One region of the Paracoccus simplex genome, then DNA from elsewhere that is predicted to be linked to it. Evidence: riboswitches for the same ligand, from Rfam matches in the RefSeq annotation. Region 1 holds a riboswitch; each other region holds the start of a gene.
What was found. A riboswitch is a leader RNA that binds a small molecule or an ion and turns the genes downstream of it on or off. The one in region 1 is predicted to bind cobalamin.
Positions count from the first base shown of each region.

Region 1 (3,264 bases):
TCCGACACCGCGGTCAGCGCCCGGATCGCCGCCTCGACCGTGGCGCCGAAATCCGGCCCGTCCATGGTCGCGGCGATGTTCAGCGAGCCGAGATTGCACGAAATATCAGTGCCCAAGTGTGCATAGCTCAGATCCTCGTTGAACGCGCTCGCCTCGTTCACCTGCAGGATCTCGCTGCACAGGTTCGACATGCTGATGCGGCCATGCACGGGATTGGCGCGGTTCACCGTGTCCTCGAACATGATATAGGGATAGCCGCTTTCGAACTGGATCTCGGCGATGGTCTGGAAGAACTCTCGCGCGTTGATCTTCTTCTTCCTGATGCGTTTGTCGTCGACCATCTCGGCATATTTCTCGGTGACCGAAATTTCCGAGAAGGGCATGCCATAGACCCGCTCGACGTCGTGCGGCGAAAACAGGTACATGTCGGCGTTCTTCTTGGCCAGTTCGAAGGTCACGTCGGGGATCACCACGCCCAGGCTCAGCGTCTTGATGCGGATCTTCTCGTCGGCATTCTCGCGCTTGGTGTCGAGGAAGCGCAGGATGTCGGGGTGATGCGCGTTCAGATAGACGGCGCCGGCGCCCTGCCGCGCGCCCAGCTGGTTGGCATAGCTGAACGAATCCTCCAGGAGCTTCATCACCGGGATGACGCCCGAGGACTGGCTCTCGATGCCCTTGATCGGCGCCCCGGCCTCGCGCAGGTTGGTCAGCATCAGCGCCACGCCGCCGCCGCGTTTCGACAGCTGCAGCGCCGAGTTGATCGAGCGGCCGATACTCTCCATGTTGTCTTCAAGCCGCAGCAGGAAGCACGAGATCAGCTCGCCGCGCGATTTCTTGCCGGCATTGAGGAACGTGGGCGTCGCCGGCTGGAAACGGCCGGAGAGCATTTCATCCATGAACCGCATGGCGAGGCCCTCGTCGCCGCGCGCCAGTGTCAGGGCGACCATGACCACGCGGTCCTCGTAGCGTTCCAGGTAGCGCTGGCCGTCGCGGGTCTTCAGCGTGTAGCTGGTGTAATATTTGAACGCGCCCAGGAAGGTCGGGAAACGGAACTTCTTCTGATAGGCGGCATCCCAGATCGCGCGCTGAAAGTTCTTGGAATACTGGTCCAGCACCTCGGGCTCGTAATAGCCCTCATCGACCAGATAGCGCAGCTTCTCGTCGAGGTTGTGGAAGAAGACGGTGTTCTGATTGACGTGCTGCAGGAAATACTGCCGCGCGGCCTTGCGGTCGGCGTCGAAGCGGATCTTCCCCTCGCCGTCGTAAAGGTTCAGCATCGCGTTCAGCGCGTGATAGTCCAGCTCGGCCTTTACGCCATCGTCAAGCATTCCGTCCCCCAGAATTCATGCAGCCCCGCCCGAACGCGGGAAATGTCCAGATCAGTCCCCGCCAGCTCGAATCGATACAGCACGGGAACGTTGCACTTGTCAGAAATCACCCGACCGGCCAAGGCATAGGTGGCGCCGAAATTCCGGTTGCCGGCGGCGATGACGCCGCGCAGCAGCCCCCGGCGGCCCGGGTCGTTGAGAAAGCGGATCACCTGTTTCGGCACCGCGCCCCGACCCGTACCGTCGGCATAGGTCGGGCAGATCAGCACATAGGGCAGGACGGGCGCCGGCATCGCGTCGCGGGGCGAGAGCGGGATGCGCCCGGCCGGCCAGCCGAGCCGCGCCACGAAACGCGCCGTGTTCCCCGAGGCCGAGGAATAATAGACCAGCCTGACCCCGGACCCGTCCAAGGTCCTTACGACAGCCGGCCGATCATGTCGGGGCGGAAACCGGCCCAATGCGCCTCGCCGGCGACGACGACCGGCGCCTGACGATAACCCAGCGAGGTGACCAGTTCCATCGCCGCGTCATCCTCGGTCAGGTCGACCAGGTGATAATCCAGGCCGCGCGCGTCCAGGGCGCGGGTGGTGGCGGTGCATTGCACGCAGGCGGGCTTGGAATAAACGGTGATGGTCATGCCTCTGCTCCTTCATGGTCGCGGCAAAGGCAGGCCGCGGCCGAAGGCAGCGCCCCTCCGAACCGGTCCGGCCCGCGCCCGCCGCGCGGTTTCGTCCTGTCGCGTCATGGCAGGTCTTCTGACTCGCAGGTCTCGGCTCGGCTGGCCTTCCCGGTTGCCCAGTGGTGCTCCAGCGTCGCTCTCCGCTTACAGCTGCGGGGGCAGTGCCGGATTCGCACCGGCTTCCCTCTTCGTCCCCCGGATCGCTCCGGGTTGACCATGACCCCGCCAATAAGCCATGGCCGGAAGGGCCGGTCAATCCATATCTAGTGGGAAAGGCGAAGTATCCCCAAATATCTGGTAGAGACCGGATTCCCGGCCTGGGGTTTCGGCGGCAAGAAACGGGGCTCCGGGCGGAGATTGTCCCGCCGGATTCCGGGCCGATCGCCGGCAGGGACGACCTATGCCGCTGCAAGACAAGACCATCATCGACGCCGGAGCCTCCAGCGCGTCAGGGCCGCGGCTGGGCCTTGCTGCTCGGCGCGAGAAACGGTTGCGGGATCGCGTCGCGCGGATCACGCCAGCTTTGTGGCCGGCAGCGCCATGCTGGCGGATGGCGGCGGCAATTCGATCTGCAAGACCTAGCCCCGGAAGCTGCGCCACAGGCTGATCGCCGCATCCGACAGGTCGCCCAGCCGCGCCAGAAGATGCTCGCGCTCCAGCGCCGGCGCGGTGCCGGCGCGGTCCAGCCGCTGCAGCAGCCGCATGATGCGGCGGCGATGGGTGCCGGTCATCGTCTGCACCGGATCGGCGACCAGCCCGGCAAAGGTGGTCAGGACCGAGGCGAGCATGGCCAGAACCACGCCGGTCAGCACCACCTCGACGGTGGACAGCTCGCGCGGGAAGGCGCCATACCACATGCGCCCGGCCCAGCTTCCCAGCGCGAAATCCTCGACCGCCTGCGTCTGCGCCCGCAGCTGCGCGATCGGCCCGGCCAGCGAGATCACCCCGGGCGTGGCGCGGTGGAACAGCAGAAGCCCCGAAAGCAGAACCAGCAGCGAGGTGGTGATCTCGGAGACCGCGTTGCGGGTCTCGGCATAGTCCGAGACGGCGCGGGCCACGGTCTCGGGCGGCGCCCTGGGGGCCAGGTCCTGTTCCGCCAGGTCGCCGATGAAGCCGGCCAGATCCGCCTCGATCCGCTGCGCCACGTCGGAGGTCAGGAAGATCTGCCGGCGCGCCAGCCAGTCGCCGGCCCGGACCAGCCCGATGCGCCGCAACAGCGGCGCGACCAGCCGCACCAGCAGGAACAGCGGCGACAGC
Region 1 is NZ_JBHRXE010000004.1:89,830-93,093, forward strand. Features, by position in the region: gene nrdE (class 1b ribonucleoside-diphosphate reductase subunit alpha) at 1-1,328, opposite strand, end outside; gene nrdI (class Ib ribonucleoside-diphosphate reductase assembly flavoprotein NrdI) at 1,310-1,717, opposite strand; gene nrdH (glutaredoxin-like protein NrdH) at 1,744-1,965, opposite strand; cobalamin riboswitch at 2,057-2,241, opposite strand; gene ACFOMP_RS01490 (DUF6635 family protein) at 2,586-3,264, opposite strand, start outside.

Region 2 (3,264 bases), on a different contig from region 1:
GTGAAATCCGGCCAGCCCAGACAGAGCAGCGCGCTGAACTCCCAGCTTTCCGGCACCTGCAGCAAGGCGGTGATCCGCGCCGGATCGAGGATCGAGACCATGCCGAGGCCGAGGTTGCGCGCCCGCGCCGCCAGCCACAGCGTATGGATCGCCATGGCGGTGGATTGCTGCAGCGTCCGGGCCATGGTGGCGCGGCCCAGATGGTGGCCTTCGGCCGGGTCGATCTCGGTCAGGACCGCCAGCCAGACCGGGGCGCGGTCCAGCCCCGCCAGCTTCAGCGCGTCATATTCCTGCCGCTGCCGGCCCTGGTAGCGGGTGGCGGCCTCGGCATTGCAGCGCAGGAAATCGGCGCGGATCGCGGCGCGCAGGCCGGGGCTTTCGACCCGGATCACCCGCCATGGCCGGGAATTGCCGACCGAGGGCGCCAGTTCCATTGCCGCGCGCAGCGCGTCCAGCAGCGGCTCGGGAATCGGGTCCTCGCGGAAATGCCGCACGTCGCGGCGCCAGCGCAGGATGCGGTCCAGGGCGGCACGGTCTTCGGCGCCGAACTCCATCACGGTACCGCGCAGATGGCGCTGTCGGGCAGGCCCTCGGCCCCGGCGCGGATGGCGACCGGGCGGTCGGGCACGGTCAGCTCGACGGCGAGGGGCCGGCCAGAGACGGTCAGCGGCCGGTGGTCGTTGGCGTTCAGCTCGACCCGCAGCCGGTCGCCGGGCTCCAGCGCGTCGAGATGCCGGGCCGGGCCGTAGAGCCGGGCGATCTTGGTGCCGTTCAGGTAAAGATGCGCGTGCCCCTCGCCCGTCCGGTGGGTCAGGCCGGCATGGTCGGGGGCGAAGCAGAAGCCCTGCAGCTGCAGGAACAGGTTCCAGCCCGAGACGCTGTCGGGTTCCAGCCGGGCCGAGGCGGTGGCGCTGCCGGCGGGCAGGTCGATCGGGGCGCCGTGGTCATGCGTCTTGGCCCCGGCGGCGGCCGCGCCATGGCCGCTTGCGCCATGGTCGTGGCCGTCCAGGGTAATGCCGTTGGCCGCGGCGACGACGAAACCCAGCCCGCCGCCGAAGATCAGGCCGATCAGCAGCATCGGGATCGAACGATCCATGTCTGGCCCCCGGTTCATGGAAGGGCCGGGCACGGTCTGTGCCCGGCCGGAGGAGTTTTCCGACCGGATCAGGCGGGCTGCGGAACAGCCGCCCGCTGACCCTCGCGCTGCCAGAACCAGCCGGCCAGCAGGCCGAGCAGCGCCCAGGCCATGGCCCCGGCCCCCAGCGCCCGGCCGGCGAACTCGGCCGAAAGCTCGGGCGGGACCGGGCCGGCATAGCTGCCGGGCTGCGGCGCGCCGATCAGATGCGGGGCCAGGATCAGCACCGCGGCGACAGCCCAGGCTGCCCAGCCCTTGCCAAAGGCGACCAACCACAGCGCCAGCCCGGTGGCGATGGCGGTGCCCAGCCACCAGATGGCGCGAAGCTGCACCTCGGCGGCGGCGACGCCCGGCACCTCGGGCGCAAGGCCGAAGGCGGGGGCGAGCTGCATGGTCAGGTAGCCGGCAAGGCCCCAGAGCAGGCCCTGCCGCGCGGTGACCGCATTGCCCTGCGATTCGGAAACCGCCATCAGCGCCACCAGCATCAGCCCGTAACCGGCATAGACCAGCATGGTGAACAGCACCGAGAGCCCGTTGCGGGTCCATTCGAAGGCGCCGAGATCCTGGTGCGCGCTGACGGGTTCGGCGCCGAAATGCGCCAGCTGCCCGGATTCGTAAAGCTCGGCATGCAGCAACACCGGCTGCACGAACCAAAGCTGCAACAGGGCGGCAATCAGCCCCGTTGCAGCGCCAGCGATCAATCCGCTGGTCAGGATGCGCGAGAACATGTCAGTGGCAGGGGAAGCCGGTGGCGTGACGCACGTCATGGGCGGCGTCATGCAGGGTCTCGGCCTGCACCAGCCCGGCCATGAAGATCAGCCCGAAGCCGATGGCGAAGGTGGCGATGGCGGGAAACAGCACCGAGGCGCGGCTGGCGCCGGCGGCGGTTGCGGATCTTGCGGTCATCCTTGACCCTTTCCTTTGGTCGTCCAACCCGACGACGTTGCGGTTCCATGCATCGGCAGGTCTCCTGGCTTGCGGGTCAAGGCCGACGCCCGCCTTCCCGGCCGGATGGCCAGTGGCATGATGGACGTCCGCTCTCCGCTCACAGTCGCGGGGGCGGCTGCGGATTTGGCCCCGGATGTCCAGGACCGCACCGCATTCCCTTTTGGCCCCCGAAGGGGCACCGATACGGCCATATGCTAGCCGCGATGCGGCATGGGCGGCAAGCGGAATCGCGGCGCGGCGCTATCGCATGGGTATTTGGCCAACGCAGAAGATGCCGGGGCAGGGGAGGGGGCGTCCCGGTCGCGGCCCGTGATCACGGTCCCGGCGGCCAGTCCAGATCGACCCAGACCAGCCGGTGCGCGGATGCCGTCAGCGCGGCCTGGGCCAGCGGCCCCTCGGCGGGCCAGACCACGCCCGCGCCCAGCAGCTTCAGGCCCCGGGAGGGCAGGACGTAATCGACGCGCAGATTGCCCGGCGGCTGGTCGTTCGGCCAGTCGCCACTATCCAGCCCCGGATCGCCCTTGTGGCCGTCATTCACCCCGCCCTTCGCTGCCGCGCCGCCGGGGCTGCGGGGCAGGGGGTCGGCGACCTGCGCCATGAGCCGGGCCAGCGCCTGCGGTCGCCCCTCGCTGTCCTCGGGGTCGAGGTTCAGGTTCCCGGCCAGCACGAAGGGCGCTTCGGGCAGGTGGTGCAGCCAGAAGGCCAGCTCGTCATGGTTGCGGCGGCCGTTCAGATCCTCGGGCCCGTCGAAGACCGGCGGCGTCGCGGACATGGCAAGCAGGTGCAGCGGCCGGTCCGCCACCGTGATCACCGCGTCCCAATGCGCGGTCGAGGACAGGCGGCGGATCGCCGCCACCGCCTCGGGCAGCGGCGGCATCAGATTGCCGGGCAGGTCGCGCCACAGAAATTCCGTGTAATCGGTCACCGGCCCGATGGGATGGCGCGACAGGATCGCCATGCCGCCCTGTCCGGTGAACGCACCGAAACCCTGCGCATCGTCGGCCGTGCCCAGCCGACCGTCGGCGTTCAGGTCCAGCCCGGTCGCCATGCCGGAATTCGGCCGCGCCGCGAAACGGTGCGGATAGTCCAGCCCCGCCTGCGCCAGCAGCGCGGCAAAGGCGTCCAGCGCCTCGCCGTCGAAATCCCAGTCGAAATCCGTCAGCAGCAGGATGTCGGGCCGG
Region 2 is NZ_JBHRXE010000043.1:101,691-104,954, forward strand. Features, by position in the region: gene bluB (5,6-dimethylbenzimidazole synthase) at 1-554, opposite strand, end outside; gene ACFOMP_RS15615 (hypothetical protein) at 554-1,096, opposite strand; gene ACFOMP_RS15620 (CbtA family protein) at 1,165-1,863, opposite strand; gene ACFOMP_RS15625 (CbtB domain-containing protein) at 1,865-2,041, opposite strand; cobalamin riboswitch at 2,079-2,281, opposite strand; gene ACFOMP_RS15630 (endonuclease/exonuclease/phosphatase family protein) at 2,397-3,264, opposite strand, start outside.
Region 2: it holds a riboswitch for cobalamin, as region 1 does, so the genes downstream of both, ACFOMP_RS15625 (CbtB domain-containing protein) here and nrdH (glutaredoxin-like protein NrdH) in region 1, are expected to answer to the same signal.

Region 3 (3,264 bases), on a different contig from region 1:
CCGGCGGCCAGGTTCACGGTCACGTAATCGGGCAGTTCGGTGGTGGCCGGAAGGTCGGGCCAGGCGGTGTTGAACCATTCCTCGTCGTAATTGCCGGCGACATAGCGCAGATCGGCCGTGACCGTACCGCGACCCTGCGCGAAATCGCCCGTGGCGCGCAGCCCCAGCCGGTGACGCGGCTGGCGGGTGATGGGCGTGTCGTTCTCGGTGCGGGCATCGGTATAGGTATAGGTTGCGCCCAGCCGCAGCCAGTCCGCCGCTTCGTATTCCAGATCGATCTCGAAACCCTTGCGGGTGCTGGTGCCGGCGACGTTCACCGAGGTTTCGCCGGCCCCGGCGATCATGTCCTCGACCTTGCTGGTGAACAGGGTCGCGCCCAGCTGGCCGCGGCCGGCGGCGAAGTCCAGATCGGCGCCGATTTCATAGCTGCGGCTGGTTTCGGGGGTCAGGTCCGGGTTGCCGTGATAGGTGCCGGGCGTATAACCGTAAAGCTGGAACATGTCGGGATTGACGGTGGCCTTTCCGGCCGCGGCGCGCAGGCGCAGGTCGCGCCCGGGCAGTTGCCAGGCGCCGGCGATGTTCCAGGTGGTCGCGTCGCGGAAATCCTCGTTGAAATCCCGCCGCAGCCCGGCCTGGACGCCGATGCCGTTGTCGAACTGCCCCTGATATTCCAACGCGACCGATTTGGTGTCGCGTTCAAACCGGCCGCCGGGTGCAAAGAAACTTTCGTAGCTTTCGCGCTTCTTCTGCAGGGCCAGGTTCAGCTTCTGCGCGGCGTCGCGGGCATGGCCGCCGTCCAGCGCCCAGGTGGCGGTATATCGGAAATCCCGCAGCCGCGAGGCATCGTCATAATCGGGCACGCCGGCGTCGAAATGATCGGTGGTCTGGTTCATCCCCCCGATGAAGAATCGGTTCAGCAACCGGCCAGCCAGTGCCTCGGCCTCGAGCCAGAGCGAGCCGTAGGTTTCATTCCGGTCCGCGGTGTGCGGCGTGTCGATCACATAGTCGTCGGGAGAAACGACCAGATCGAACCGGGATGCGTCATAGCCGTATTCCTGCCAGCTGCGCCGCAGGGTGAAGCCGGCGGTCACCGCCTCGCTGATGGTATAGGAACCGCTGAGGGTCAGGGTCTCGCGATCGTTGAACTCGGTATCGCCGCCCGGCGTGCGCGAGGCGTCCTCGCCATCGGTATGGCGCGTCGCGGCCGAGAAGCTGATCTGGCCGCGCTCGCCCATGGCGCGGACATAGGCGCTGGCGGCGCGGGTGGCCTGGCCACCGATCTCGACCCCGCCGCCATAGCTGAGTCCCGGGGCGGCGGCGCGGCGGGTGGTGATCGAGATCACCCCGGCGGCGGCATTGGCGCCGTAGATCGTCGATTGCGGGCCGCGCAGCACCTCGATGCGCTCGATATCCTCGGTCAGCAGGCCGCTGAACACATAGTCGCCGCTGCCGGGGGCATTGGCCTCGACCCCGTCGATCAGCACCAGCACATGGTTGGATTCCCCGCCGCGGATGCGGACCTTGGTCAGCGTCTCGCCGGTCGAGGTGACGGCCAGGCCGGGCAGGTCGCGCAGCGCGTCCTGGACGGTGACGAAACCGCGCGCCTGCAGATCCTCGGCGGTCAGGATGCTGTGGGCGCGGCCATAGGCGCTTTCCACGACCGGCGACAGGCCGCCGGACAGCACGACCGTATCCAGCATCACCGGCTGCTGCGCGTCCTGGCCCAGGGCGGCGGCGGGCAGGAGCAGGGCGGTGGCGGCAAGCAGGGAAACCCGGGTTCTGAACATTCCAAAGCCTTTCCAGCGCGGGGCTTGGCCCGCGATTTGCAGAACTGTCCTGCGGAAAGGCCAAGGGCAGCCCGGCCGCAGCACGGAGACTGTCACCTCTGCGGAACGGCCGCTTTCCGGGCGCGCCCCGCGCCGGGAATGGGTGATCGCTGCGGCAGGTCTCCTGGCTTGCGGATCATTGCTCGGGCCGGCCTTCCCGGGATGCCCCCAGTGGCGCCTGCGGCCTTCGCTCACCGCATACAGTTGCGGGGGCAGCCCCGGCCTTGCCCGGTCCGCGTCGCGGCCCAAGGCGCACCGATGTTCCCTTTTCATCCGGCAGCGCCGGAAACCGTAGCGGCCCCGCATTGCCGCAGCGCAGCCCGTCCTGTCAAGCGCGCCGTGCCGCTGCCGGTTGCCGGCCGGTTGCCGGCCGGGGCGCGGCAAAAGCCCCGTGCCTCGAAAAATACCGATCTGGCCGCAGCTTTTTCCCGCCCGGACCCGCCGCCCCGGCGACGGCCCGCCGGCGGCTGCGTCATTCCGCCGCTGCCAGCGTGGCGCGGATCGCCCGGGCCAGCCGGCGGCAGCCTTCCTCCAGCGCCTCGGGCGGGTTGAGGGTGAAGTTGATCCGCAGCGAGCGGCGGTCCTGGCCCTGGGGGTCGAAGACGCTCGAGGGCGAGATGCAGACGCCATGCGCCAGCCCCACCTGCAGCAGCCGGTCGGTATCCAGCCGCGGGTCGCGGGCCGTCGCCCAGACGAACATGCCGCCCGACGGCACCTGCCAGTCCAGATCGCCCGCCAGATGTTCGCGCATCGCCGCGCAAAGCGCGTCGCGGCGCGCGCGGTAAAGCGACAGGATCGCGGGCCGGATCCGCTCGGTCATGCCGCCTTCCAGCGCCCGCAGCGCCAGCATCTGTGACAGCCCGCTTGTGCACATGTCCGAGCCCTGCTTGGCGGTGGCCAGCGCCGCGATCATCGCGGGCGCCGCGACCACCCAGCCGATGCGCAGGCCGGGGGTCAGTTCCTTGGACAGCGAGCCCATGTAGACCACCGGCCCGGCATAGGGCCCGGGATGGCCGGCCGCCGAGAGGTCGAGCAGCCGGGGCAGCGGCGCCCCCTCGTAATAAAGCACGCCATAGGGGTCGTCCTCGATCAGCCAGGTGCCGGTTTCATGGGCGGCGGCGACCAGCGCCTGCCGCTCGGGCAGCGAGACCAGCCGGCCGCTGGGATTCGAGAAATTCGGCACGGTATAGGCGAACTGCGCGCCCTGCATCGCGGCGCGCGGGTCGTGGTCGTTGCGCTCGATCCGCATCGGGCGATAGCGCGGCACATGCGGCCGCCAGGCGTCCAGCGCCCCCAGATAGGCCGGGCTCTGCGCGGCGACCGTGCCGCCGGGCTGCAGCAGGACCTTGCCCACCAGCTCCAGCGCCTGCATCCCGCCGGTGGTGATCAGCACATTGTCGCGCGTCAGCCGCAAGTTCGCGGTCGAGCAGCGCGCCGC
Region 3 is NZ_JBHRXE010000055.1:39,462-42,725, reverse strand. Features, by position in the region: gene ACFOMP_RS17660 (TonB-dependent receptor plug domain-containing protein) at 1-1,787, opposite strand, end outside; cobalamin riboswitch at 1,924-2,135, opposite strand; gene ACFOMP_RS17655 (aminotransferase-like domain-containing protein) at 2,299-3,264, opposite strand, start outside.
Region 3: it holds a riboswitch for cobalamin, as region 1 does, so the genes downstream of both, ACFOMP_RS17660 (TonB-dependent receptor plug domain-containing protein) here and nrdH (glutaredoxin-like protein NrdH) in region 1, are expected to answer to the same signal.